DNA from 3 places in the Pseudomonas sp. Fl5BN2 genome. Region 1 is predicted to be linked to each of the others. Evidence: riboswitches for the same ligand, from Rfam matches in the RefSeq annotation. Region 1 holds a riboswitch; each other region holds the start of a gene.
What was found. Region 1 has a riboswitch for cobalamin ahead of GV819_RS31075 (TonB-dependent receptor plug domain-containing protein). Riboswitches for the same ligand answer to the same signal wherever they lie in the genome.
Positions count from the first base shown of each region.

Region 2: another riboswitch for cobalamin. It lies ahead of cobW (cobalamin biosynthesis protein CobW); the one in region 1 lies ahead of GV819_RS31075 (TonB-dependent receptor plug domain-containing protein).
Region 3: another riboswitch for cobalamin. It lies ahead of cobO (cob(I)yrinic acid a,c-diamide adenosyltransferase); the one in region 1 lies ahead of GV819_RS31075 (TonB-dependent receptor plug domain-containing protein).

Region 1 covers NZ_JAAARL010000036.1:12,216-21,842, forward strand. The annotation lists gene GV819_RS31070 ((2Fe-2S) ferredoxin domain-containing protein) at 1-655, opposite strand, end outside; gene GV819_RS31075 (TonB-dependent receptor plug domain-containing protein) at 667-2,715, opposite strand; cobalamin riboswitch at 2,745-2,945, opposite strand; gene GV819_RS31080 (arginine N-succinyltransferase) at 3,023-4,141, opposite strand; gene GV819_RS31085 (arginine N-succinyltransferase) at 4,203-5,219, opposite strand; gene GV819_RS31090 (APC family permease) at 5,391-6,740, opposite strand; gene GV819_RS31095 (N-formylglutamate amidohydrolase) at 6,924-7,676, opposite strand; gene GV819_RS31100 (glutamine synthetase) at 7,660-9,015, opposite strand; gene GV819_RS31105 (isochorismatase family cysteine hydrolase) at 9,012-9,627, opposite strand, start outside.
Region 2 covers NZ_JAAARL010000014.1:85,224-94,850, forward strand. The annotation lists gene GV819_RS20095 (ATP-binding protein) at 1-899, opposite strand, end outside; gene cobN (cobaltochelatase subunit CobN) at 1,032-4,805, opposite strand; gene cobW (cobalamin biosynthesis protein CobW) at 4,809-5,879, opposite strand; cobalamin riboswitch at 5,977-6,201, opposite strand; cobalamin riboswitch at 6,393-6,615, shown strand; gene GV819_RS20110 (CbtB domain-containing protein) at 6,713-6,904, shown strand; gene GV819_RS20115 (CbtA family protein) at 6,916-7,617, shown strand; gene GV819_RS20120 (cobalamin biosynthesis protein) at 7,614-8,030, shown strand; gene cobM (precorrin-4 C(11)-methyltransferase) at 8,113-8,859, shown strand; gene nfuA (Fe-S biogenesis protein NfuA) at 9,144-9,627, opposite strand, start outside.
Region 3 covers NZ_JAAARL010000006.1:67,902-77,528, forward strand. The annotation lists gene cobU (bifunctional adenosylcobinamide kinase/adenosylcobinamide-phosphate guanylyltransferase) at 1-435, opposite strand, end outside; gene GV819_RS10125 (cobyric acid synthase) at 477-1,928, opposite strand; gene cobD (threonine-phosphate decarboxylase CobD) at 1,925-2,917, opposite strand; gene cbiB (adenosylcobinamide-phosphate synthase CbiB) at 2,910-3,818, opposite strand; gene bluB (5,6-dimethylbenzimidazole synthase) at 3,815-4,465, opposite strand; gene GV819_RS10145 (cobyrinate a,c-diamide synthase) at 4,458-5,810, opposite strand; gene cobO (cob(I)yrinic acid a,c-diamide adenosyltransferase) at 5,821-6,432, opposite strand; cobalamin riboswitch at 6,513-6,748, opposite strand; gene GV819_RS10155 (hypothetical protein) at 6,920-7,501, shown strand; gene GV819_RS10160 (PQQ-dependent sugar dehydrogenase) at 7,572-8,891, shown strand; gene GV819_RS10165 (O-methyltransferase) at 8,894-9,556, opposite strand; gene GV819_RS10170 (C40 family peptidase) at 9,579-9,627, opposite strand, start outside.

The sequences.
Region 1 (9,627 bases):
TGTCGTTGCTGACCCGGTACCAGCAGCCATCCGGGTGCACGGTCAGTACCGGCCCCAGGTTGCAGGGGAACTGGCAGGCGGTGCGGGTCAGCAGCACGCCACCGGGTTTTTCCATGCGCTCCAGGCGCAGCAGTTCGCGGCGCAGGGTCTTCCACAGGGGCAGGGCGCCGCGCCGTACGCAGCGTGGCCCGGTGCAGAGAAACACCTGGCGGGCGTGGGGCGGCACCCGCGACCAGTCGGGGTCACTGGCCACGGCATTGACGTTGTCGCAGGGCAGGTGCCGCTCGCGCTGAGCGATGCTGGCGCAGGCCAGGGCCGCGTCCAGGCCACGACGGCCCAGGGCCTGAGCAGTGATCCAGAGCTTCGGCGCCTGGGGGTGAGCCCGGGCCAAGTGCCCCAGTTCATCGCGTAGCCAGTCCAGGTAGGCGCTGTCGGAGCTGGGCTCCAGGTCCACCACCAGCAGCGCCGCGCCGTCCATGGGCAAGGGTTCGCCCAGGGCGGCCCAGAGGCTGTCGAAACCGTCCAGGGTGTCGATCACCCGGGTGCTCGCGTCATCGCCGCGCTGGGCCTTGAGCTCCTTGCCAAAGGCTTCGCCGAGGGCGCCGCCGTGCAGGCCGGGGCCGACGAACAGCACCCGTTGATAATCCTCGCGCATGTCAGTCGGCCTCAGAAGCGGTAGGTGTAGCGCACTTCGCTGGTGAAGGGCCGTCCGAGGTTGTCCACCCGAGGGGCATTGCTGGCGATACTGGTGCTGTAGTCGCGGTCGAACAGGTTCTCTACCAACAGGCTCAGGCGATGTTGCTGGGCTGCGTCGAGGTAGCGATAGGCATCGGCGTCCACCACCGAGTAGTGGCCGTAGTCGACCTTCTTCGAACTGTCGATCTGGCCGATGTAGCGGATCGCCCCGCCAACGCCCCACATCCGATCCACCGACTCGTAGCCCAGCCGTGAGCGGGCGAAGAAGCCGGGGATATTGCTCAGGGTCACGCCATTGCGTGCTTCCACCAGGTTGCGCGTCATGTCCGCCGAGAGGTTCCACTGCGGGCTGAACTGCCAGCGGCCATCGACTTCGACACCGCGGACCCTGATCCGCCCCTCGCCATTGACCCAGTTGATGTCATCCAGGGCGATCAGGTCGTCGATCTTGCGCTGGAAGGCGGTGATGCTGGCGTTGAAGTCACCGGCCAGCAGGCGGCCCTTGTAGTCCAGGCCCAGCTCGGCATTCACGCTCTTTTCCGGCTTGAGGTTGCGGTTGCCTTTCTCGTCCTCTTCGTTGGCGAACAGCTGCTCGGCGTTGGGCAACTTGAAGGCGCTGCCGTACTGGCCACGCAGTTGCCAGTTGGCATTGAGGTCATACAGCGAGGTGAGCATGCCGACCGTGGCGCTTTCACCGCCGCTGATCTGCTCGTGGCGCACGCCGATGCTCGGGTGCCAGTCGGGCAGGGCCTCGATCACCGGGCGCAGTTGGGCGTAGAGGGCATTGGCCTGGGCCTGGTTGTCGTCGATCTTCAGTACATCGTCCTGGCCCTTGAACCACTGGTTGTCGCTGCCGAACACCAGCACGTGGCCGCCGTCCAGCTCGGCCTTGCCTTCGGCCTGCAGGCCCCAGTCGGTGAAGCCCCAGTAGTCGTTGTGATTGATGACCTTGGTGCCGCCGGCTGGGGTGCTGTTGATCCGCGTATAGCGGGTGTCCCAGTCGTTGACGTGGCCCTTGACGAAGTAGCTGAAGCGTTCGCCCAGGCGTTGCTCGAAGGTCGCCGTGGCGATCTGCTGGATGCGGTCGTTGGTGGTCTTCTTGTTGTCCAGCGGCCGGGCGAAATCCAGGTTGGCGTCGCTGTATTGGTAGAACAGTTCCAGCCGCGAGTCGTCGGCAAACCCCTGGATCGCCTTGGCGCCGAAGGTGCTCACTTCATAGGCGCGTTTCTTGTCGCGGGTGCTGGGGCTGTAGGCGCTGTTGCGAAACGGCTGGTAGCCGTCGGAAACGTTGTGGCTGACGTAGGCCAGCAGCCCGAGGTCGCCGAAACCGTTGCTGACGATCCGTTCCACCCGGGCATCGCCGCTCTTGCCCATGAAGCTGTCCAGGCCCAGGTTGACCTCGCCCGAGGCTTCGCGGGTCTGCGGGCTGCGGGTGACGATGTTGATCACCCCGGACACGGCCTGGGTGCCGAACAGCAGGCTCTGGCCGCCCTTGAGCACCTCGATGCGTTCAATCGCGTTGGCTGGCAGGGTGTCCAGGTACAGGCCGCCGTACAGGCGGTTGTTCAGGCGCACGCCGTCCAGCAGGATCAGCGTGTCGTCGTTGCGCCCGCCGAGCAGGGAATAGGTGCCGTAGTCGAAGGGGCCGTTTTTCGGTGCGACGTAAAGGCCGGGTACGTACATCTGCAGGACCCGGGTGATGTCGCTGCTGGGGCCGGCGCGCTCGATCTGCTGGCGGTCGATGATCTCGACCTTGCTGCCGAATTTCGCCATTTCGGCGACCGTGGTGGACTCCACCGAAGGGGCGGAAATCCATTGTTGGTCGAGCTTCAGGGACCCGTCATCGGCCAGCAGCAGGGGGCTGAACAGGCAGCCGAGCAGGGCACCGCTCAAGGAGCGGCGAGGCGCACGCCAGTCGCATGCAAGGAAAGGTTGGGGTGTTGTTGTCATTGTTGGTCTTCTCGAAAGTGTCTTCGGGAAGCACGCAGGAGAAGGTAGCGGGCACGCGCACGCGGCCATACCGGCCCATGCCCGCCCACCGCAGGATTGCCAAACACAAGCTTCAGGCCGGTCTCCGGGCTCACGAGGCTCGCGGCATTCGCCTTCCCATACCTGAGTACAGTGGCTGTTGAATGCAGCACTCGTTTACCGTTGCGGGGGCAGCACCGGACTAGCCCTGGAAGGGCGCACCGGTTTCCCGTTTCACCTCATGCACGGCGGCATGAGGCACCTGAAACTGAGCGGCATATGAACATTCGTCCTGGCGTTCGTCAACGGTGCGGGCGCTTTCAGGCGTTACCGGGATGCAGGGCTGCTGGCGACCGGGTCAGGGCTTGGCGCTCAGAAGCATTTCTGGCAGGGCGGTGCGGGTGGCGCGCCAGTCGCTGGCGCTGGAGGGCAGGTGGATCTGTGACTGCGCCAGGGCGCGCGAGGGGCAGGCCAGCAGCGGTACTGCGCGCACCGAGTCGCCCGGTTGCAATTGCAGGCGCTTGGCGGCCAGCCGGTCCACCAGCAGGCTGCCGGCCACCACGCGCCCGGGGGCGGCGGTGATACGGCAGTTTTCCAGGCGCCGGTTGTGTATCAGCCACACCGGAGCCTGCTCATCCGGGGTGCCCACCATCAGTGGCAGGGTCTGGCTTTCGCGCACGCTGCGGATCTTCGCCACCTCGGCCTCGATCAGCGGGCCACCGTCGAAAATATCGATGCAGCCCTGATGATTGAAACCTTCGTCACGGAGGATATTCACCGCCTGCTCGGTGCTCGCGTGAGCCTGGCCGATGGCCGCCTGGGCCTCGGCGGTCAGCAGGCAGGTGTACAGCGGCTGGCGCGGCATCAGCTCGCCGATGAAGGCTTTGCCGCCGTGGCTGGAGAGGCGGTTGGCCTGGTGGAAATCCATCTTGAAAAAATGCCGGCCCAGGCTGTCCCAGAAGGGTGAGTGACCCTGGCTGTCGAGCTGGCCGCGCAGCTCGGCCACCAGTTTGTCGCCGAACCGTGCTGGGTGTTCGGCGACGAACAGCAGGCGTGCGGTGGACAGCAGGCGGCCGGTATAGCCCTGGCGATGGTCACGGCGCAGGAACAGCGAACAGAGCAGGGATTGCCCGGTCATCTCGTTGCACAGGAACAGGGTCGGTACCTGCCGGTCGGCGCCCAGCCCCGGGGCACTGCCACAGGTCAGGCCCAGTCGGTAGTTGTAGCAGGGCTCGCGCAGGCCGATGGCGCCGCTCAGGCCGCAGACCCCGATCACCTGCTGGTCGTCGTCCTCCAGCACGAACAGGTAGTCGGCATCGGCTCGTTCTACCTGGCCGGCAAAGGTTCGTTGCGCCCAGCGGACCCGGTGCGCCAGGCGCTCGGGGTCGGTCGAGAGGTTGTTCAGGTCACGACAGCTGCCTTCCAGCAGGGCCAGCACCGCCGGCAGATCGGTGACGCGGATCGGACGGACGATCATTGGTGGCCTCCATGCCATGGTTGCGGACCATCAAGGCACGCAGGGGAATGCGGCCGCCGGTTCATAACGCGACACCCCGCAGCAGGTCGCCCGGTTGCAGTTGCAGGGCGTTGAGCATCGCCGAGTCCAGGCCGGCGACGTCGCCGGGGGCTTCGTCGAGGGCGGCAACGATGGCGCGAAATCCCTGCAGTCGCTCATTGCTCAGCAGCCAGAGTTGGCCCTGGCCGCTCTGCGGGCTCAGGTAGCAGGTGGCGACCCGGCTCTGGATGATCGAGCGTAGCTGGTTATTGCGCGCCTGCAGGGTCGGCCCGGCATCGAACAGGTCGACATACTGGGTTGCCGCAAATCCCTCGTCGACAAGGATCTCGCAGGCTTCCCGGGCATCGGGGTGGATCTGGCCGATGCAGTCCTGGGCAGACGACGGCAGCATCGGGATGTACAGCGGGTACTGGGGCATCAGTTGCGCCAGAAAACTGCGGCCCTGCAAGGCGCATAGGCGTTCGGCCTCGATGTAGGGCAGGTCGAAGAAGTGCTGGCCCACGGCTTCCCAGAACGGCGATTCACCGGCGTCATTGCTGTAGCCGACGATCTCGCTGATGCAGCTGTCGGCAAAACGCTGGGGGTGCGCGGCGATGAACAGCAGCCGGGCGCGGGAGGTCAGTTGCGCCTGCGGTGTGCCCGACAGCGCGGCGTCGATGTGGAAACTGCGTAACAGGGTCTGCTCGCTGAGGTCATGACACAGCGACAGGGTCGGGACCCCGTGCTGGATGTTCAGCTCCCGCGAGCTGCTGATGAATGGGCGGTTGCGCAGGCTGTAGAACGGCATGGCAAAACCCGCCGTGGCGAGGATGTCCGAGCAGCCGTGCAACTGGCCGCTGTCCGGGTCCTCGAGCACGAAAAAGTAGTTTTCCGGGCCCTGGCTGGCCTCGGCCTTGGCGAAGGAAGCCTCGGAGTCGAGGATCTTCTCGCGCAGGCAGGTTTCGTCATCCACCAGCGAGGTCACGCCCAGCAGGCGTTCGCGGGCCAGACGCCGCAGTTGGGGTAGATCGGATAACGCCACGGGACGCAAGGCCAGCATGGGTGTACTCCTGTATCAAGGGCCGCTTTCCCCTTGGGGACGAAGCGGCCAGACATCACTGTCGGTTACCACGCAGTGCCACGGCCACGGCATCCTGTGGCCAGCCCCCGGCTGCGTTTGACGGCAGCTCTCGGGAGTGCACGGCGCCCTCGGGGCGCCACGCCAGAGCAACTATTGCTTGAGCGGGTCGGCCAGGGCGGCACCGCTGCCCAGCTTGTTCAGCAGGAACAGGTAGACCAGGCCGGCGGCGATCCAGATGGCGCCGAGTTTCTGCGCATCGACCCCCATGTTGTACATGATGGCGCAGACAATCACGAAACCGATCAGCGGGCAGATCATGTGACGGATCACCTGGCCGGACTTCTGCCGGCGCCAGTAGAAATTGATCACCGTGATGTGCAGCAGCATGAAGCCGCTCAGGGCGCCGAAGTTCACCAGCGAGGTCAGGGTGTCCACCGAGTTGATGAACAGGTAGCAGATCAGCAGCGACAGCACTGCCACCAGGTAGATGCTGATGTGCGGGGTGTTGTGTTTCGGGTGGACCTTGGCCAGCACCTTGGGCAGCTTGCCGTCGCGGGCCATGCCGAACAGCAGGCGCGACACTGCGGCCTGCGAGGTGATCGCCACCGCCACGCCCCAGGCCAGTGCCGTGGCCACCCCGGTAAGGGTCGCCAGCCAGCTGCCGGCCGCCAGTTCGGCGATCTCGTAGAACGCGGTGTCGGCGGACTTGAAGCCCATGCCGGCGGCCAGGTCAGTGGCGATCCAGGTCTGCACCACGAAGATCGCGCCCATCACCAGCAGGGTGATCAAGGCGGCGCGCCCGACGCTGCGGCCCGGGTCGCCCTTGACCTCTTCGGCCAGGGTCGAGATGGCGTCGAAGCCGAGGAACGACAGCACGGCGATCGAGACGCCCTGCATCAGCATGCCGAAGTGGAAGTTCTCCGGGCTGTACAACGGCGCCAGGGTCAACTGGCCGTTGCCGGTGCCGCCGTGCAGGGCGTTCCAGGCGTAGAACAGGAAGATCCCCAGGACCACCAGTTGCGCCAGCAGGAACAGGATGTTCATGCGTGCGGTGAAGGTGATACCCCGCAGGTTGACCAGGGTCGCGCTGACCAGGAAGGCCAGGATGAAGCCGACCTTGGGCACTTCTGGGTACAGGTGATTCAACGCCATGGCGGCGTAGACGTAGAGCAGCGGCGGGATCAGCAGGTAGTCCAGGAGCATCAGCCAGCCGGCGAGGAAACCGACATGGGGGTTGAGGCCACGCTGGGCATAGGAGTAGACCGAGCCGGCGATGGGAAAGGCGCGGGCCATGGCGCCGTAGCTCAGGGCGGTGAAGAGCATCGCCACCATGCCGATGATGTAGGCCAGGGGCACCATGCCCGGGGCCTCCTGGTTGACGTAGCCGTAGACCCCGAACGGGGCGATGGGAATCATGAAAATCATCCCGTAGACCACCAGGTCGCGCAGGCTCAGCCCGCGCTTGAGTTCCTGTTTGTAGCCGAATTCTTCAATCTCCATGAAGCAGTTCTCCTTGTAGCCAATGTCAGTGGGCGAAACCTGCGGCGAGGGTCGTCAGTGACACCTCGAACGCGGGCCTGTGTTCGAACCTGGCAGGGTTAAAGACACACCACAGCGGTTTTTCTAATTGTTGTACCGGTCCTGCAAACAGCGTTTGTCGCGGCCGATCTTCCGGCAAATGCGTTACAGCAGTGGTGCCAGGCAATCGCTCCAGCGCTGCACGGCCTCAGGGCTGCGCAGCAGATCGTTGCGCACCTCGATCAGTACCGAGTCCAGCCCCCGGGCATCACCGTGCACCGGCACGGTCATGTCGCTCAACGGGTCGATCTCGTAGGGCTGGTTGCCCGCCACTTTCAGCGGCAGCACCTGCAAGCCTTGCAGCACCCGTTGTGCATAGTCCCGGGCGGCGCCGAACAGCACGCCGATTTCCAGCGGGCGCGGCTGGCCGTAGTAGACCGGGGTGAAACTGTGAATCCCCACCACCCGCACTTCACGGCCCGCCGCCAGGCGCTGGTCGATGATCTGTTGCAGACGCTGGTGAAACGGTTGGAACAACTGCTGGCGGCGGTACTCGCGGGTCGCCTCATCGAGGTGCTGGTTGCCCGGCACCTGATAGATCTCGCTCTGCAGCGGGATGCTGTCGGGGGCATGCCGCGGCCGGTTCAGGTCGATCAGCAAACGCGAATAATTGGCCGCGATCAGGGTCGCGCCCAGGGCCCGGGACAGGCTTTGGGCCAGTTCCAGGGCGCCCGGGTCCCAGGCAATGTGCTCGCGGGCCGCCACCGGGTCCAGGCCCAAGTCGTGCAGGGCTGGTGGAATATAAGGGCTGGCGTGTTCGCACACCAGAATCAGCGGATGCTCGGAGTCTTCCCGGATCAGGCGATAGGCCGGCTCGGTGTAGAGCCCCAGCTCAGCGGATTTAATACAGATGTCCATAGTGCTCACACAGTTGGGCAGCGGTCAGGTGCTCGGTCAGGGACACTTCCTTTTGTTTGACGGCGAAATAAGTGTTCAGCAGCTCCTGCGGCAGGTGCTGCAGCAACTCGTGGTTGCCCCGCAGGCATTCCAGGGCCTGGGGCAGGGTGCCCGGCAGCGGCACGATGCCGCTGGCCAGGCGCTGTTCGACGCTGAGCTCATCGGGGACCTTGTCGGTCACCGCATTGAGGGCCAGCTGTTGCTCGATGCCCAGGCGCCCGGCGATCAGCACCACGGCCATCGCCAAGTGCGGCGAAGCGGTGGCGTCCAGGGCGCGAAATTCCAGGTTGTATTGCGGCGCCACGGGTTTGCCGCCGATGGCCACGGTCGGGCAGATGCGCAGCGAGGCTTCGCGGTTGCGCAGGCCCAGGCAGGCATAGGAGGCGCTCCAGTGATGGGGCTGCAGGCGCTCGTAGGAAACCGGGGTGGGCGCGGTGAACGCGCAGAGTGCCGGCAGGTGCTTGAGCACCCCGGCGGCCCAGTGCTGGCCGAGGCTCGACAAATCGTCGCCGCTTACCGCCTGGGGATCGTAGAGCAGCGGTTCACCGTCCAGGTCCTGCAGGCTCAGGTGCAGGTGCACACCGTTGCACACCGCGTTCTCGGCGGTCTTGGGCGCAAAACTGACCTTATGTCCCAACTGCCGGGCGATCTCCCGGGTGATCTCGCGCACGTTCACCGCGCGGTCGGCGGCGGCCAGGCCCTGGGTCGGGCGGCAAGTGATTTCGTACTGCTGCTTGCCGTATTCAGGGAGGAACATTTCCGGTTCGGCGCCGGCGGCCCGCAGCGCCGCCAGCAGCCAGCCACCGAAGGCCGCGCCTTGGCGCTGGGCTTCCAGGGAGAAGGCCAGGTGCTCGGTTTGCTGGCTGCCGGTGTCGAGGTTGAATTCGTGCTCGAAGGCCGCAGTGATCTGAATGCCCAGCTCGCGGTAGCGCTCGACCTCGGCGCGCAGCAGAGTGCGCGGGCAGGCGGCCCAGGGCTGGCCATCGGTCTCACAGATGTCGGCGTGAATGAAATCCAGGGGCGGCGCCGTAGCGTCCGGCCCGGCACCGACACTGACCCGGCTATCCAGATCGGGGATCAATCGCAGGTCGCCATAGGCGCCCCAGGGATTGTCCTCGGCGATCAAGTCCTGCGGGGTCAGGGCGCTGTTGGCCGGCACCCAGCCGCAGCCGCCGACCCGGTAGCGCTCCAGCTCATCGCTGGGAAACGAGCGCCCGCGAGTCACGCCGATCAGGTCGGTGGTGACGATGCTGGTCATTGTCACCGGCGTCAGGGCCTCGATGCCCTGGCCGCGGTTCACCCGCGGATCTCCCGCAGGCGGCCGAGCACCGTGGCGGTATCGGTGATCCAGCAGTAACCCTTGATCGCGTTGAGGCAGGCCTGGTGCCGGGTATCGCCGTAGGTGGCGCAGGCATCTTCCACCAGGGTCACCAGGTAGCCACGGTCGGCGGCGTCACGCACCGCCATGTCCACGCACTGATCGGTGACGATCCCGGCGATGATCAGGTGACGGGTTTCCAGGTTGCGCAGCACGTAGTCGATGTTGGTGGAGTTGAATACTCCGGACGAGGTCTTGGGCAGCACGATCTCGTTTTCCACCGGTGCCAGTTCATCGATGATCGCCGCCTGGGGGCTGCCCTTGGGCAAGTGCATGTCCGACAGCTTGTGGTCCAGGGAGCGGTCGCGGCCGTCGGCGGTGAGGCTCTCGATAATCGTGTGCAGCACGTTCTGCCGTGCTTCGCGCACCGCTGCCAGGAGCTTCTGCTGGTTGGGAATCACCTGCTCCCGGGCGCGCTTGAGGAAAGCTTCGCCCTCGGGGCCTTGCAGGTGCGGGTCGAACTGCGGCTCAAGCCAGGCTCGTTGCATGTCCACCAGCAGCAGGGCGGTGTGATCGACAACGAACGGCACGTCG
Region 2 (9,627 bases), on a different contig from region 1:
GAGACTGGCGCCTGCGGGCTCTGCCCCGACGATGGGGCGCTGGGCGGCGTCTCGCGACGGCGATGGCGCAAGGCGAATTCGGCCACCGCCTCGATATCTTCCTCGGCAATGGCCACTGCCCCACGCCAGGCGGCATGGGCTCGGGCAGCACGCAACCAAACCAGGTCGGCACGCAGACCGTCGACTCCGGCGGCGAAGCAGCGCTCGGTGATCAGGGCCAGGCTCTGATCGTCCAGCGGGATATGTACCAGGGCGCCACGTGCCTGCTGGCAACGCTCACGCAGCGCAGCCTGGGCGTCGGCCCACTGAGCGCAGAACCCTTCAGGGTCGCTGTCGAAATCCAGGCGCCGGCGGATGATCTGCCCACGTTCCACAGGGGCCGTCTGACCACTGAGGGCGACGTTGAGGCCGAAGCGGTCCAGCAGCTGCGGACGCAGTTCACCCTCTTCCGGGTTCATGGTGCCGATCAGTACGAATTTCGCCGAGTGGCGGTGGGAAATGCCGTCGCGCTCAATCAGGTTGGTGCCGCTGGCGGCCACGTCCAGCAGCAGGTCCACCAAGTGATCCGGCAGCAGGTTGACCTCATCGACGTAGAGCACGCCGCCGTCGGCTTTGGCCAGTACCCCCGGGGAGAACTGCGCCCGGCCCTCGCCCAGGGCGGCATCCAGATCCAGGGTGCCGACCAGGCGCTCTTCCGTGGCGCCCAGGGGCAAGGTGACAAACTGCCCGCTGGCCAGCAAGTCCGCCAGGCCCCGGGCCAGGGTCGACTTGGCCATGCCACGCGGGCCTTCGATCAGCACGCCGCCGATCTTCGGATCGATGGCCGTCAGGCACAGGGCCAGTTTCAAGGCATCGGCGCCGACCACGGCGGACAGCGGGAAATGTGGGGTGTCGCTCATGTCGGGGTCTCGCTTGGGTCGGGTCGGGGGTGTCCGGGAGGACGTTTTCGCGAGCAAGCTCGCTCCTACAACAGCAATGCCGGCCCTGTAGGAGCGAGCTGGCTAGCGATCGTGTGCGCAGCACTCGCCGCCTCAGGAATCTTCTTCAATATCCAGCAACAGGTTTTCCAGAGCTTCGCGGTAGTCGCCAGGCTCCTGCCACAGACCACGCTGCTGGGCCTCCAGCAAGCGCTCGGTCATGTCCCGCAAGGCGTGGGGATTATGCTGGCGGACGAACTCGCGGGTCGAGTCGTCCAGCAGATAAGCATCCGCCAGCAAGGCGTACTGGTGATCATCGATCAGCTCGGTGGTGGCGTCGAAGGCGAACAGGTTGTCCAGGGTCGCGGCCATTTCGAAGGCGCCCTTGTAGCCGTGGCGCTTGACCCCTTCGATCCACTTCGGATTGGCCGCCCGGGAACGGATCACCCGGTTCAACTCCTCCTTGAGGCTGCGAATCTTCGGCAGGTCAGGCTGGCTGTGATCGCCATGGTAGCTGGCGGCCTTGGCGCCGCTGAGGCTTTCCACCGCCGCCAGCATGCCGCCCTGGAATTGGTAGTAGTCGTTGGAATCCAGCAGGTCGTGTTCGCGGTTGTCCTGGTTCTGCAGCACCGCCTGCACCTGGCTCAGGCGCGTGGCGAACTGCTCGCGGGCGGCGGTGCCTTCGTCGCTGCCGCCATAGGCGTAGCCGCCCCAGTTGAGGTAGATCTCGGCCAGGTCTTCACGGCTCTGCCACAGGCGGCCGTCAATCGCGCCCTGGACCCCGGCGCCATAGGCACCGGGCTTGGCGCCGAAGATTCGCCAGCCGGCCTGACGGCCCGCGGCTTCTGGGTCCAGACCGGAGGCGATCAGGGTTTCACGCTCGGCGCGGACCCGAGCGGCCAGAGGGTTGAGTTCCTCGGGTTCGTCCAGGGCCGCGACTGCCTGCACTGCCGCATCGAACAGGCGGATCAGGTTGGCGAAGGCGTCGCGAAAGAATCCGGAGACCCGCAGGGTCACGTCGACCCGGGGCCGGTCCAGCAGGCTCAGGGGCAGAATCTCGAAATCATCCACGCGCTGGCTGCCGGTGGCCCAGACCGGGCGCACGCCCATCAGCGCCATGGCCTGGGCGATGTCGTCGCCGCCCGTGCGCATGGTGGCAGTGCCCCAGACCGACAGGCCCAGCTGCAGCAGGTGATCGCCGTGGTCCTGCAGGTGGCGCTCGAGAATCAGGCTGGCCGACTGGAAGCCGATGCGCCAGGCGGTGGTGGTGGGCAGGTTGCGCACATCCACCGAGTAGAAGTTGCGCCCGGTGGGCAGCACGTCCAGGCGCCCACGGCTCGGTGCGCCGCTGGGGCCGGCGGGGACGAAACGCCCGCTCAGGGCGTCCAGCAGACCGCGCATCTCCGCCGGGCCGCAGGCGTCCAGGCGCGGCGCCACGACTTCGCGCAACGCGTCGATGATGATTTGCACCGGCTCCCAGCCAGGTTCGTCCAGTTGCACTACCGGGCCCTGGAGCGCCGTCTCGATCAACTGCGCGGCGTACAGTTCCAGGCGTTCACGCACGTCGCCGGCAGTGCGCCACAGGGCATCGCTGAGCGCTTGCAACGGCAGCGGACGGCGTCCGGTCCAGGGTTCGGCGAGAGCACAGTCCAGGGGATCGAAGCCCAGCTCGAAAGCCTTGGCCAGGGCCCGCAACAGGCTTGCATGCTGGCCCTTGCCATCGCCCCGGGGAATCCGCAGCAAGGCCAGCAAGGTGTCGATGCGCAAGCGCTCAGTGGGGGATTCGCCGAACACATGCAGGCCATCGCGGATCTGCGATTCCTTGAGGTCGCACAGGTAGGTGTCCAGGCGCGGCAGCCAGATGGCTGCGTCGGCGTCGCTGTCGAGTTGCTCGTCGAGCTGCAACTCGCGGTCGATATGGGTCTCGCGCACCAGTTGCAGGATGTCCCGCTGCAGCTCCCGGGCACGCCGTGGGTCAAGCAGCTGGGCTTCGTAGTATTCGTCCGCCAACAGCTCCAGGTTGCGCAACGGGCCGTAGGTTTCGGCCCGGGTCAACGGCGGCATCAAGTGGTCGATGATCACCGCCTGGGTCCGACGCTTGGCCTGGGCGCCCTCCCCCGGATCGTTGACGATGAACGGGTAGACATTCGGCAGCGGGCCCAGCAGCGCATCCGGCCAGCAGGTTTGCGAAAGGCCGACGCCCTTGCCCGGCAGCCACTCCAGATTGCCGTGCTTGCCAACGTGGATCAGCCCGTGGGCGCCGTAGGTCTGGCGCAGCCAGAAGTAGAACGCCAGGTAAGCGTGGGGCGGCACCAGGTCCGGGTCGTGGTAGACCGCGCTGGGGTCCACCTGGTAGCCCCGGGCCGGCTGGATGCCGACGAAGGTCAGGCCAAAACGCAGCCCGGCGATCATCATCCGTCCATTGCGGAACATCGGGTCCTGCTGCGGCGCGCCCCAGCGCTCCAGCACCGCCTGTCGGTTGGCCTCGGGCAGCGCCTGGAACATTGCCTGATAGGCGTCCAGTGCCAGGCTTTGCTGGCACGGGCGCTGATCGAGGCTGTCCAGGTCGTTGCTGACGCCACCGAGCAATTGCTGAATCAGCTCGGTGCCGCTGCCGGGCAGCTCGTCCGGCAGCGGGTAACCCTCGGCGTGCAGGGCCTTGAGGATATTCAGCGCGGCCGCTGGAGTATCCAGGCCGACGCCGTTGCCGATCCGCCCGTCCCGGGTCGGGTAGTTGGCCAAGATCAGGGCGATGCGCTTTTGCCCGTTGTCCAGGCGCCCCAGCTCGACCCAGCGACGGGCTAGTTGGGCGACGAAATCCATGCGCTCGGGCTGGCCCCGATAGCAGACCACATCCGACTGACTGCGCTCGCTGCGCCAGGCCAGGTCCTTGAAGCTGATGGGCCGGCTGATGATCCGTCCGTCCAGTTCCGGCAAGGCGATGTGCATGGCCAGGTCCCGCGGGCCCAGGCCCTGCTCGCTGTCACGCCAGCCCGGCTCGTTATCCTGAGCGCAGATGGCCTGGATCACCGGGATATTGCGCCGGAACGGCCGCAGGTGCGGGGCTTCGGGGCTGGACTGGGCAAAGCCGGTGGTGTTGAGGATCACCCCGGCAGCGGCTTGATCCAGCCACTCCTCGACCTGGCTCAGGCAGCCCGCTTCCTTGAGGCTGGCCACGGCCAGCGGCAAAGGGTTGAGTCCCGCCGCCTGCAAGCGCTGGCAGAACAGGTCGATGAAGCCGGTGTTGGCCGCTTGCAGGTGCGAGCGGTAGAACAGCACCGCCGCCACCGCGTGTCCGGGCTGCCAATCGGCTTGCCAGTCGTCCAGGGTGGCGTGGCTCTTGTGCGGGTGGTAGATCGCCGTGCGTGGCAGGCTTTGCGGCTCGCTCCAGGAGTAGTCGCGCCCCGGCAGGCCGCTGGCCAGGCAACGGTAGAAATTCAAGGCATTGTCGCGCCCGCCCTGGCGCAGGTAATGCCAGAGGCGGTCACGCTCAATGGCCGGCACCGTGCTCAGGTCGCTGAGTTCCGGGTCCGGGCGGTCGTCTCCCGGCACCAGGATCAGTTGCACCCCGCGCTGGGACAGCGCCACCAACCGCTCGACGCCGTAGCGCCAATAGGCGATGCCGCCATGCAGGGAAATCAGGATGATCTTGGCGTGCTGCAGCACCTGCTCGACATACAGGTCCACCGAGGCGTGGTTCTGCACCTGCATCGGGTTGGCCAGGCGGAAACTGGGGAAATCCTCGGGCAGCTGCTCGGCGGCGTCCGCCAGCAGCGCCAGACTGGAATCGCCACTGCAGAGGATCACCAGCTCGGCGGGGGTTTGGCCAAGGTCGGCAATGTTGTCATCCGAGACGAATCCGCCGGGCTGGGTCCTGAGCAGGTGCATGGCTTAGACGCTAAGGGCAGCGCGCAGTTGCGCTTCCAGCTGGACGGCATCCAGTTCCTGGCCGATCAGCACCAGGCGCGTGGTCCGGGCTTCGTCGGCACCCCACTTGCGATCGAAGTGCTTGTCGAAACGCGTGCCCACACCCTGGATCAGCAAGCGCATCGGCTTGTTGGGGATCGCGGCAAAACCTTTGACCCGGAGGATGCCGTGCTTGACCACCAGCTGGGTCAGGGCATCCAGCAGCAGGCTTTCGTCGGCCTGGGGCAGCTCGATGGAGATCGAGTCGAAGGCATCGTGATCGTGGTCGTCATGATCGTCGTCGCCATCATGGTGGTGATCGTGGTGGCTGTGGCGGCTGTCGATGTGCTCCTCGGAGCCAACACCCAGGCCCAACAACACATCCAGTGGCAGGCGGCCGCTGCTGGCTTCGATGACCTTGACCGCCGGCGGCAGCTCTTCAGCGACTTCCAGGCGCACCCGGGCCAGGTCTTCAGGATTGATCAGGTCGGTCTTGTTGAGGATCACCAGGTCGGCGCTGGACAGTTGGTCGGCGAACAGCTCATGCAGCGGCGACTCGTGGTCCAGGTTCGGGTCCAGCTTGCGCTGGGCATCCACTTGATCGGGGAAGGCGGCGAAGGTGCCAGCGGCCACGGCCGGGCTGTCGACCACGGTGATCACCGCGTCCACGGTGCAGGCACTGCGGATTTCCGGCCACTGGAAGGCTTGTACCAGGGGCTTGGGCAGGGCCAGGCCGGAGGTTTCGATGAGGATGTGGTCCAGATCGCCACGGCGCGCCACCAGTTCACGCATGACCGGGAAGAATTCTTCCTGCACGGTGCAGCACAGGCAACCGTTGGCCAGTTCGTAGACTCGGCCGCTGGCCTCTTCCTCGGTGCAACCGATGGCACACTGCTTGAGGATCTCGCCGTCGATGCCCAGCTCGCCGAACTCGTTGACGATCACCGCAATGCGCCGACCCTGGGCGTTGTCCAGCATGTGCCGCAGCAAGGTGGTCTTACCCGAACCAAGGAAGCCGGTGACGATGGTGACAGGAAGTTTGGCCAGTGTTTTCATCGGATGCCCCTTGGCAAAGGTGGCGGGCATACGGGACGAGGACCGCAGCATCGGGCGCGCGGAGAATTCGCCACCGGATCACCCCGCCCGGTTGTAGTGAGAATCTTGGGTCGAGGCAGGTCTCCTGGCTGAGGGTCTGCCGGTGCCAGTCCTTGGACTGGCGACCGACGCTTGCTGCGCCTTCCCGCAAGCGTCCAGAACGCCCATGCAGTGGCCTTGCAGCAATCAAACCCTTCACAGTTGCGGGGGCAGCCGCGGCATCGACCGCGTTCCCTTCTTAGCTTCGACCGCTGGCCGAAGAACCTCGAACGCGCAAGGCTACGCAGAGCGCGGGGGGCGGTCAATCGACAATGCACAGGCAAATACCCGCGGCCCTTGTGGGCCGGGGCATGGCAGGAGCCGACTGGCTGGCGTCGACAATCTCCCGGCGCCTTTGGCTGGCCAGCCAGTGTCTGCACCCGCGGCACAACTGAGAAAGACTGGCAATTGACGACGCTCCCCCGCCCATGATCTCCTACACAACTTGTTACGGGTGCCCTTTACAGGGTGAAACGGGAAACCGGTGAATCACGTGCTTTACTCCAAAGTCGTGACCAGTCCGGTGCTGCCCCCGCAACGGTAAGCGAGCGAAGTGTCAGATCCACTGTGCCCTGGGCATGGGAAGGCGACACTTGCAGGCAAGGCCCAGGCCCTGCCCCTCGCCAGCCCGGAGACCGGCCCGCGACACACAAATAACAAACCCGCGGTGGGCGGGCGCTGTTGCAAACCCTGCGTGGCTGTCACGCGGGGTTTTGCTGCGCAACTCCCCCGCTGACACTCCAAAGGGAAGCGCCATGTCGATCATCAGCAGCACCAGCAGCCATTCCGCCAGCAGCACCGCCACTCTGAGCCAGCGCCTGGTGGCCGCCATCGGGGCCTCGATTCTCGGTGCCTGCCTGGTGTATTTCGCCGGTTTCTCGCATATCGAAGCGGTGCACAACGCCGCTCACGATACCCGTCACAGCGCTGCTTTCCCTTGCCACTGAGACCTGCCGAAATGATCAAGCGTATTGCGCAAACCGCAGGTTTCACCGGGCTCCTGGCCGCCCTGCTGCTGACCCTGCTGCAAAGCTTCTGGGTCGCCCCGTTGATCCTGCAGGCGGAAACCTTTGAGAAGGCCCCAGCCGCCGAAGTCCATGAACACGCCGAAGGCGCCATGGCCGGCCACACCCACGATGCCCAAGCCTGGGAGCCGGAAGATGGCTGGCAGCGCGTGCTGTCCACCACCGGTGGCAACCTGGTGGTGGCCGTCGGCTTCGCCCTGATGCTCGCCGGCCTCTACACCCTGCGTGCGCCCAACCGCACATCCCAGGGGCTGCTCTGGGGCCTGGCCGGCTACGCGACCTTCTGCCTGGCGCCAACCCTGGGCCTGCCACCGGAGTTGCCAGGGACCGCCGCCGCCGATCTGGTGCAGCGCCAGGTCTGGTGGGTCGGCACTGCCGCGTCCACCGCCGCCGGTATCGCGCTGATCGTGTTTGCCCAGAACTGGCTGCTGAAGCTGTTGGGCGCGGCCATCATCGCCGTGCCTCACGTGATCGGTGCGCCCCAGCCTGAAGTGCACTCGATGCTCGCGCCAGAAGCCCTGGAGGCGCAGTTCAAGATCGCCTCGCAATTGACCAACGCCGCGTTCTGGCTGGCCCTGGGCCTGATCAGCGCCTGGTTGTTCCGGCGCAAGAACACGGATCAATACTCGGCATGATCGAGATGCGCGCAGCGCCGACCCTGCTGGTGGTCGGCCTGGGTTGCCAGAAAGGCTGCCCGGCGACCACGCTGCGCGCGCTGCTCGATCAGGTACTGCAGGCCCATCGCATCGACTCGCAGCAAGTCCTCGCCCTGGCCAGCATCGACCTGAAACAGGCCGAGCCCGGCCTGCTGGAACTGGCCGCACAGTTGGAACTGCCGCTGACCTGCTTCAGCAGCACGCAACTGGCACCTTATGCCCTGCGCCTGAGCCATCGTTCGCAGATCGCCTTCGAGCGTACCGGCTGCTACGGCGTTGCCGAAAGCGCAGCCCTGGCCCTGGCCGAACAACTGCATCCAGGCACGGCCAAACTGTTGATCCCCCGACAAAAATACGCCCAGGCCACCCTGGCATTGGCCGCTTGCCAGTAAAATCCCCGATAATCCCCGCCCTTGATCATGAGCAATCTTCATCTGAAGCCGTGCTCCCGCCCTTTTTTCACAGGACACAGCCATGACTGTCTATTTCATCGGTGCCGGTCCCGGCGATCCGGAACTGATCACCGTCAAGGGCCAGCGTCTGATCCATCGCTGCCCGGTGATCATCTATGCCGGCTCCCTGGTGCCCGAGGCGGTACTCGAAGGCCACTGTGCGCAGCGACTGATCAACAGCGCCGAACTGCACCTTGAACAGATCATCGAAGCGATCAAGGAGGCTCACGCCCAAGGCCAGGATGTGGCCCGGGTGCACTCCGGCGACCCAAGCCTGTACGGCGCCATCGGCGAGCAGATCCGTTACCTGCGGGAGCTGGACATTCCCTTCGAAGTCATTCCCGGGGTCACCGCCACCGCCGCCTGCGCCGCACTGCTGGGGGCCGAGCTGACATTGCCGGACGTGTCTCAGAGCGTGATTCTCACCCGCTATGCCGACAAGACCGCGATGCCCGCCGGCGAAGAATTCGCCAGCCTCGCAGCCCATGGAGCGACCATGGCGATTCATCTTGGGGTCAACCATCTGCAGAAGATCGTTGCCGAACTGCTGCCCCACTACGGCGCCGACTGCCCGATTGCGGTGGTGCACCGCGCTACCTGGCCCGACCAGGATTGGGTGCTGGGCACCCTCGCGGACATTGTCGAGAGGGTCGCCGCCAAGGGCTTCCGGCGTACGGCACTGATTCTGGTGGGCCGGGTCTTGGCCACCGATGCATTTAGCGAATCCTCCCTGTACCGCGCCGGGCATGCGCACCTCTATCGCCCCTGAGCCCACCTGACCTCCCGTAGGAGCTGGCTTGCCAGCGAAGGCGATCTCGATATTGGCGTACGTCTCAGGGGCCCTTTCGCCGGCAAGCCGGCTCCTACAGGGTTGGATGCCTTCCCGGTAACGCCCTGCAGGAGCTGGCTTGCTAGCGAACGCGTTCTCACCGGCAGCACAAGGCTCAAGGGCCCTTTCGCCGGCAAGCCGGCTCCTAGGCCGATTTGTTGGGCACAGCAGGCATAAAAAAACGGCGCTCACGGGGCGCCGTTTTTTATCTCGCAGCGAACGCCTTAGTAGTAGGCGTTTTCTTTCTGCGTGTGGTCGGTGACGTCGCGGACGCCCTTGAGCTCGGGAATACGCTCGAGCAGGGTGCGCTCGATGCCTTCCTTCAAGGTCACATCCGCCTGGCCGCAGCCCTGGCAACCGCCACCGAACTGCAGAACGGCAATGCCGTCCTCGACGACGTCGATCAGGCTGACCTGGCCGCCGTGGCTGGCCAGCCCCGGGTTGATCTCGGTTTGCAGGTAGTAGTTGATGCGCTCGTTGACCGGGCTGTCGGCGTTGACCATCGGCACTTTGGCGTTGGGCGCCTTGATGGTCAGCTGGCCGCCCATGCGGTCGGTGGCGTAGTCGACCACCGCGTCATCGAGAAAACCCTCACTGAAGGCATCGATGTAGGCGGTGAAGCTTTTCAGACCCAGGGCCTTGTCTTCGGGTTTTTCTTCGCCCGGCTTGCAATAGGCGATGCAGGTCTCGGCGTACTGAGTCCCTGGC
Region 3 (9,627 bases), on a different contig from region 1:
CCAACCGGCTTCATCCACGTAGCGGCGAGTCAATTCGCCCAGCGGTACGACACCCATTCCGGTTTCGTTGCTGACAAAAATGATTTCTCCCGGCAACGTTGCCAGGCACTCCAGCAAAGCCTCACGCTCTGCCACCAGACGCTTGGCATCGTCGAGCATCAACAGGTTGGTCAGCCACAGGGTCAGGCAATCCACCAGCAGGCAGCTGCCGCCTGCTGCGCTCTGCTGCAGCACCCGAGCCAGCTCCACCGGCTCCTCAATCAAGCCCCACTGCGCCGGACGCCGCTCACGATGGTGGACGATACGTTGACTCATCTCGCCATCCAGAGGCTGGCTAGTGGCGATATAAGTCACCGCCAGACCGCTGTCCGTGGCCAGCTTTTCAGCCAGGCGACTCTTGCCGGAACGAGCTCCGCCGAGGATCAGTTGCAACATGCTTAGGCACCTTTGAAAAGAAGTCGGCCGGGGCTCCGGGCCTACAGACCGCAGAGCCGACGCAACGCGCCGGTATCCAGATGACACTCGACCAAGTCCGCCAGACGCTCGATATCGCGCTCACGCAGGGCGTGGTAATCCACCTCCTGCACATCCTGCAGGCCGGCCCAGCGCAGCAGTGCACTACAGGCTGCCGGGGTTTCGAACAGGCCGTGCAGGTAGGTCCCGAAAATTTGTCCGTCGAGGCTGCAGGCGCCATCGCTGCGACCGTCCTGGAGCAGCACCGCCGCTTGTTCCAGCGCCGGCCCTCGGGTAACCCCGGCGTGAATTTCATAGCCACTGACCGGGGCATTTTCCAGGGTCAGGTGACCGCTGACATTGCGCAGTTGCTTCTCTTCTTCGAGTACGGTTTCAAAGGCCAGCAGGCCCAGGCCCGGACTCGAACCCGCCGCCCCTTCCAAGCCCAGAGGATCGTGTAACTGCTCACCAAGCATCTGCAGGCCGCCACAGATCCCCAGCAACTTGCCGCCATAGCGCAAGTGTCGGGAAACAGCCCGGTCCCAGCCATTGGCCCGCAGATAAGCCAGGTCACCGCGCACGCTTTTCGAACCAGGAAGAATGATCAGGTCAGCAGCGGGAATCGCCTGCCCCGGGCCGATGAACTGCAAGTCCACCTGAGGATGCAGGCGCAACGGATCGAAATCCGTATGATTGCTGATGCGCGGCAACACCGGCACCACCACCTTCAGTACCTGCTCGTCTTTACTGGCCTGGCGCTGGTCGATGCCATCCTCCGCCTCCAGGTGCAAGTCCATGACATAAGGCAACACGCCGATCACCGGCTTGCCGGTACGGGCTTGCAGCCAGTCCAGCCCTGGCTGCAACAGCGCCAGGTCGCCACGAAAACGATTGATGATGAAACCCTGGACTCGCGCCTGCTCGCTGGCAGACAGCAATTCCAGGGTACCCACCAGGTGAGCGAACACTCCGCCACGATTGATATCGGCGATCAGCAACACCGGACAATCCACCGCCTCGGCAAACCCCATATTGGCGATATCGCCAGCCCGCAAGTTAATCTCCGCCGGCGAGCCGGCGCCTTCCACCATCACCACCTGATAGGCGCCTCGCAGACGCTCATGGGAGGCCAATACCGCCTGCATGGCGATGACTTTGTAGTCGTGATAGGCCACAGCATTCATGCTGGTGACCGCCCGGCCATGAATGATTACCTGCGAGCCGGTATCACTGTTGGGCTTGAGCAGCACCGGGTTCATATCGGTGTGGGGCGCCAGATTGGCCGCCTGGGCCTGTACCGCCTGGGCCCGGCCAATCTCGCCACCGTCAGCGGTCACAGCACTGTTGAGCGCCATGTTCTGCGGCTTGAACGGCACCACGCTGACACCCTGGCGTTGCAACCAACGGCACAGGGCCGTGACCAAGGTGCTCTTGCCCGCATCCGAGGTGGTGCCTTGTACCATCAACGTACTCATGGGTATTCCTTGCGATAAGCCAGCAACGCCTGCTCCAGGCGCATCGATTCAGCATCGTCGGCGGGCAGGCCGAAACGCAGACTACTGTTGTGCACGAACAACCGCAGGAGAATGCCGCGTTGCGCCATGAACTGATAAAGGCGCTCGGCCTCGGCGGTGATCAGCCATTGAAACAGGGCGCAACCGCCCTGGGGCTTGAATCCATGACGCTCCAGGACGTCCACCAAGCGCTGGCTCGCCGCCTCACTGCGCAAGCGTTGCCGGGTATGCCCGGCGACATCCCGCAGGCAAGCCTGACCAAGAATCCGGGTCGGCCCGCTGACCGCCCAGGGCCCGACCTGCTCGGCCAACAGCTTGAGCAAATGGCGCTCGGCCAGGACAAACCCCAGGCGCACGCCAGCCAGACCGAAAAACTTGCCGAACGAGCGCAACACAATCAGCCCGACCTGATCAGCATGACGGGCCAGGCTCAGGTCCGGGGTGTTATCCATAAAGGCCTCATCGACCACCAGCCAGCCGCCGCGCTGGGCCAACCGCCCGTGCCAGTCCAGCAGGCGTTCCGGGGTCAGGCTCAGGCCCGTGGGATTATTGGGATTGACAACCACCAGTACATCGAGGCTGTCGAGGAAGAAATCCACTTCCTGCTCCAGCACCTCACGCACCCGATAGCCACTACGACGCCAGGCTTCGGCGTGCTCGGCATAACAGGGTGATAACACGCCGACCTTGCCCGCTCGCCGCAAGCGCGGCAGCAACTGGATCGCCGCCTGGGAACCGGCCACCGGCAACACTTCGCTGGCACCGTAATAGGCACAGGCCGCCTGCTCCAGGCCGTCATCGGTCTCCGGCAGGCGTGCCCAGGCGCGCATGGGGATGGTCGGCAGAGGGAATGGCCAAGGTGCCAGTCCGCTGGACAGATCCAGCCAGGCCTCTTCGGCAATGCCGTATTCCTGGGCCGCCTTGCGCAACCGTCCGCCGTGTTCAAGCATAGAATTCAGCCCCCAGGCAAAGAACCAGCAGCCATAGCCACACGCCTCGCTGCACTAGTTGCCAGCCGCGATCAATCGAATTGGCGTCCGCCGGTTCGCCCTCGCCCAGCTGCGGACGTTGATGCAACTCACCGTGATAAATCGCCGCACCGCCCAGTTCCACACCCAGCGCGCCCGCTCCAGCCGCCATCACCGGACCGGCGTTGGGACTGTCCCAGGTCGGGCCCTGACGACGCCAGCACTTGAGTGCCAAGCGGGTCTTGCCCAGCAGGGCATAGGTCAGCGCCACCAGCCGTGCAGGGATGTAGTTGAGCAGATCGTCAATCCGTGCCGCCGCCCAACCGAAGCGCTCGAAACGCTCGTTACGATAGCCCCACATCGCATCCAGGGTGTTGCTCAGACGATAGAGCACCACACCCGGCACGCCGGCCACGGCAAACCAGAACAATGCGGCGAATACTGCATCACTGCCGTTCTCCAGCACCGATTCAGTGGCTGCGCGCGCCACTTCAGTCGCGTCCAGTTCACTGGTCTGGCGGCTCACCAGAAACCCTACCCGACGCCGTGCCTCTGGTAGATCGTCACTGCGCAATGCTTGAGCTACAGGCTCGACGTGCTCGCCGAGGCTACGCAGCCCCAAGGCACAATACAGCGCCAGGACTTCCACCAGCCAACCGATATAAGGCAGCCAGGAAAGTGCGGTTGCCAGCAGAGTCAAGGGCAGCACCGCAAGGACCCAGGCGGTGACGCCATGGCTGCGCCAGCCACGGCCGGCGGCATTGAAACGTTGCTCGATACGATCCGCCAGACGGCCGAACGCCACCAGCGGATGCCAGCGCTTGGGTTCGCCCAGCAGCGCATCCAGCGCTACCCCAGCGACACTCAGCAACGCCACACTCATTGACTCACTCCCCAGTAATTCTCATACAACAACTCACTTAATGGCCGCGGCTGTGCCCAGCCCTCCAACACCAGCATTGGTGCAGGGTAAAACTCGGTAACCGGCCCCAGGCACAACACCGCCAAGGGCTTGGCGCCAGCCGGCAACCCCAGCAGGTCGGCCAGGGCCTGCGGCTCGAACAGCGACACCCAGCCCATTCCCAGGCCTTCGCTACGCGCCGCCAGCCAGAGGTTCTGAATCGCACAGGACAGGGAGGCAAGGTCCATTTCCGGCAAGGTTCGACGACCAAAAACATGCCGCTCGCGTCCGTCCATCAATGCCGCGACCAGCACCTCGGCACAGTCATTGATACCTTCGACCTTGAGTTTCATGAACTCGTCGGAACGTTCGCCCAGCGCCTCGGCGGTGCGCACCCGCTCCTCTTCCACCAGTTGCTGGATCTGCCCCCGCAGCAGGCGATCGCTGATACGGATAAAACGCCAAGGCTGCATCAACCCCACACTGGGTGCCTGATGCGCCGCCTCCAGCAGACGCCTCAACAGCTCGGGCGCCACGCTGCCACCGGCAAAATGACGCATGTCGCGCCGCTCGGCGATGGCGCGATAGACCGCCTCGCGCTCCGCCGCAGAAAAACCCTTCTCACTCACCTGCCACACCCTCGACAACCACCGACGTGCCGACAACAGCGTCAATCCCATCCGGAACAAACAAAGCCGCCATCGCCGCCGGATTGGACGGGAAATAGAAGTGCACATAAGAAGCCGTCATCCGCCCATCGCGATACACCGCTTCCGCTCCCCGGCCGCCATTGGGGCTCACACCCCGGGCAATCGGCTCAAGCTCGGTACTGGTCAGGGAATGGTGATAGGTGTGGCCACGCAAGCTGCCCTCCGGCAACTCCACCGCCTGCAGGGCCAGGGCCGCCAGACGCTTCTGCATCACCGCCTCACCGGGCAGCAGCCCCAGCAGTTCGGCACGCCGGCCTTCGACATCGGTCAGGGAATCCAGCAGATACAACATGCCGCCGCACTCGGCGAGCAACGGCTTGCCGGCGCCATGGTGGGCGCGAATGGCGTCCAGCATCGAAGTGTTCTGCGCCAGCGCCTGATGGTGCAATTCGGGGTAACCACCGGGCAGGTACAGACTGTCTGCCTCGGGCAATTCTCGATCATGGATGGGCGAGAAGAAACTCAACTGCGCGCCCATTGCCCGCAACAGGTCCAGGCTCGCACCGTAGGTAAAGGCAAACGCCTCGTCGCGCGCCACGGCGATACGCACACCTTCCAGCAGCGGCTCGCACACTACTGGCGCTGGCGCGGCGAAATCCACCGCCGGCGGCAACGCCACTTCACAGCTACTGGCCAGGGCTTGGGCAGCGGCATCCAGACGCAGGTCCAAGTCGTTCAGCTCGCTGGCTTGCACCAGCCCCAGGTGGCGACTGGGCAGCTCGATACCGGTCTCCCGAGACAAAGCGCCATACCAACGCAAACCTTCGGTAAGGCTGCCCTCAAGCAACTGCGCATGACGCAGGGTACCGACGCGGTTGGCCAGCACCCCGGCGAACGGCAGGTCTGGCTGGTAGCGCGCCAGGCCCAAGGCCAGGGCGCCAAAGGTCTGGGCCATGGCAGTGCCATCGATCACCCCCAGCACCGGCACGCCAAAGTGCCGCGCCAAATCGGCGCTGGAGGGCGTGCCATCAAACAAGCCCATGACCCCTTCGATAAGGATCAGGTCGGCTTCGCCTGCAGCTTCCCAGAGCAGCCGACGACTTTCCTGCTCGCCCACCATCCACATGTCCAACTGATAGACCGGAGCACCGCTGGCACGCTCAAGAATCATCGGATCGAGAAAGTCCGGACCGCATTTGAATACCCGGACCTTGCGCCCCTGATTACGGTGAAGACGGGCAAGCGCTGCGGTCACGGTGGTCTTGCCCTGGCCGGAAGCCGGTGCGGCAATCAATACCGCCGGGCAATGACGAACATCGGTCATGAATTCACACTCACAGCTCAACACCTTTCTGTGCCTTGATACCGGCCTGGAAAGCATGCTTGACCACGCCCATCTCAGTAACGGTATCTGCCAGCTCGATCATCTCCGGCTTGGCCCCGCGCCCTGTCACCACTACGTGCTGCATCGGTGGACGGGCCTGCAGGTCACTGAGCACCTGATCCAAGTCCAGGTAGCCGTGCTTGAGAGCGATGTTCAACTCATCGAGTACCACCAGACCGATGCTCGGGTCGCTCAACAGCTCCTTGGATACCGCCCAGGCAGCCTCAGCCGCGGCGATGTCGCGCTGACGATCCTGGGTTTCCCAGGTAAAGCCCTCGCCCATCACATGAAAGCGTACCTGGTCCGGAAAACGCCGGAAAAACAGCTCTTCGCCAGTGCTGTTACGGCCTTTGATGAACTGCACCACACCGCAATTCATGCCGTGGCCCATGGACCGCGCCAGCATGCCAAAGGCCGAACTGCTCTTGCCTTTGCCATTGCCAGTCAACACCAGCAACAGGCCGCACTCATTGGGTGAGTTGGCAATGCGTTCGTCGATCACGGCTTTTTTTCGCAACATGCGCGCCAGATGGCGCTCGTCACGATCAGGGGAATCACTCATGGGGCAGCTCTCCGTTGGGGCTGGGGAACGGCGGGCAGGAAAAGAAATAGACGGCATAAGCCTGGCATCGCCCACCGTGATGCCGTTGGATGGATCAGGCCGGTCTCCGGGCTCATGAGGGGCATCACTGCCGGACTGCGCACCTTCCCATATCGTCACCGACACAGTGGCACCTGGCGCAGTCTTGACTCATCTACCGTTGCGGGGGCAGCGCCGGATTTGTCGCCGGCTCCATCGCTGGAACAGGCCCTGACCGGCTTCCCTGTTTCACTCTGTCGACCACCGGCCACAGAGCACCTGAAACAAGTCGCGAAGGTTAGAGGGTTGGGGGTGGAGCGTCAATTAAAGCCGGCCGTCGAGTCCACCAGAAAACTGCACTGCATCAACAAACTGACGCCAATCTTGTGCCACACTGATCACAGTGATATCAAATGGCCACAAATCACCCCCCCACTATCCTGCCAGACAACAATAAGGACGGACCCCGATGCAAGGCATGATCATCAGCAACCCGAAACTGGAATTCCTGCGCCCGATGCTGGAACGCTGGTTCGACTGCATTGACCGCTACAACACGATTCGCGGCGATAACGAAACGCCCTACTGGTTCGACGAGCGAGCCAACCTTGGACTGCTCTCCGCGGCCGCCTGGATGGCAGAGATGGTCAGCCTGGAACACAGCCCCAGCAAAAAGCAGCAGGAAGAAGGCGCCCGCAACGCTCGCACCGACCTGTATCTGGCCACCAAGGACGAACGCGCCTATATCCAGGCCACCCAGCGCTGGCCGCGGGTCAACAGCCTGCACTTGACCCAGGCCTTGCTGGACGCTGCCCTTGATGCGAAAAAGATCAGCTACGCCAGCGACCTGAAGCTTGGCTGCCTGTTCGTCGCTCCGCAAAAAGCCCAACACAGCGCCACCCCCGAAGAGCTCCAGGACATGCTCGACGAACTGCAAAAAGAACACTGCTGCGCGGTAGCCTGGTACTTCCCTTACGCCTATCGCAAGCTGCGCAACGAAGCCGGCAACTACCATCCCGGGATCGCGGTATTGTTCAAGGAGTCTCGCTGACCAGGTGGAACCATCGACTGGCTATGCTCCTCTATGACTACGATGTCCATGCACTCATAGGGAAATCAGCATGCTCAAACTTCGACACACCTTGCTTATCGCCATCGCCGCCGGCCTCAGCGCCTGCGGTGAGACCTCCAGCCTGCAGGTCTCGGACGGTACCGGACCGAACCCCAAACTGCCGGAACCCAACCCGACGCTGATCCCCACCGTCAACATCGCCCCGGCCATTGGCTGGCCTCAAGACGGAAAACCCGTGGCAGCGGCCGGCACCCAAGTCAATGCCTTCGCCGAGAACCTCGACCATCCGCGCTGGCTCTACGTATTGCCCAACGGCGATGTACTGGTGGCAGAAACCAATGCACCGCCCAAGCCGGACGACAGCCAGGGCATCCGTGGCTGGATTGCCAGCAAGGTGATGAGCCGCGCCGGCGCCGCCGCACCCAGCGCCAACCGCATCACTCTGCTGCGGGACCTGGATCACGACGGCGTGGCAGAAACCCGTACCGTGCTCCTGGAAAACCTCAACTCACCCTTTGGCATGACCCTGGTGGGCAATGACTTGTATGTAGCCGATACCGACAAGCTGCTGCGCTTCCCCTACCAGGACGGTGACACTCGGATCAGCGCCCCCGGCACCAAGGTGCTCGACCTGCCCGGCGGCACACTCAACCACCACTGGACCAAAAACGTCATCGCCAGCAAGGACGGGAGCAAGCTGTACGTCACCGTGGGCTCCAACAGCAACGTCGGCGAGAACGGCCTGGACAAAGAACAAGGCCGGGCAGCGATCTGGGAAGTGGATCGTGCCAGCGGCGAGCATCGACTGTTCGCCACCGGCCTGCGCAACCCCAACGGCCTGGCCTGGGAACCTGTCAGCGGAGCACTCTGGACCGCGGTGAATGAGCGGGATGAGATCGGCAGCGACCTGGTGCCGGACTACATCACCTCGGTCAAGGACGGCGCCTTCTACGGCTGGCCCTTCAGTTACTACGGGCAGCACGTGGATGTACGGGTCAAACCACAGAACCTCGACCTGGTAGCCAAGGCAATCGCACCGGACTACGCCGTAGGACCCCATACCGCTTCGCTGGGACTGACTTTCGCTGAAGGCAGCAAACTTCCCGCCCCCTTCACCGAGGGAGCCTTCATCGGCCAGCACGGCTCCTGGAACCGCAACCCCCATAGCGGCTACAAGGTGATATTTGTGCCCTTCAGTGCGGGCAAACCCCAGGGACAACCTGTCGATGTACTCAGCGGTTTTCTCAATGCCGATGAAAAAGCCCTGGGCCGCCCGGTAGGAGTCGTGATTGATCAGCAAGGGGCGTTATTGGTCGCCGATGATGTCGGCAACAAGATCTGGCGAGTCTCCGCCGCCAAGGCCCCCTAAGCTCAGCGCTTGCGACACAGAGTCAAGCCGTCGCCCAGAGGCAACAGCGACAGATCGATACGCGGGTCATCCTTCAAGGCGCGATTGAGCGCCTGGATGGCTCGAGTGTCGTCACTGGCAGAATCCAGCTCTAGCACTCTCCCGCTCCATAGGGTGTTATCGAACACGGCAAGCCCTCCCACCCGCAGCAAGCGCAACGCAGCCTCCAGATAAGCGGGATAATTGGCCTTGTCGGCGTCGATGAAGAGCAGATCGAAACACTCCAGCTGTCCCGCCCGCTCCAGACTGGCAAGGGTTTCCAGGGCCGGAGCCAGGCGCAGATCAATGCGCTCACTGAGCCCCGCCTCCTGCCAATAACGGCGTGCAGTGAGGTTGTAGTCACCAGGAATGTCGCAGCAGATCAGCGAACCGCCTTCAGGCAGCGCCTGAGCCATGCACAAGGCGCTGTAGCCGGTGAAGGTGCCGACTTCCAGCACCCGGCGAGCACCGATCAGCCTCACCAGCAGCGCGAGAAACTGCCCTTGCTCGGGCGCCACCTGCCAGCGGGCGGTAGGCAACGCCTGGGTTTCATCGCGAAGGCGACGCAACAAGGGCGTTTCGCGCAGGGAGACATCCAGCAGGTATTGGTACAGGGCATCGTCGAGGTTGAGCGTCCGAGCGGTCACAAGCACCTCGACCAGCGAAGGGTTATGGATTGTGCGCCAGGTGTTCCGGCTGCAACACGCGCTTCGCGCTC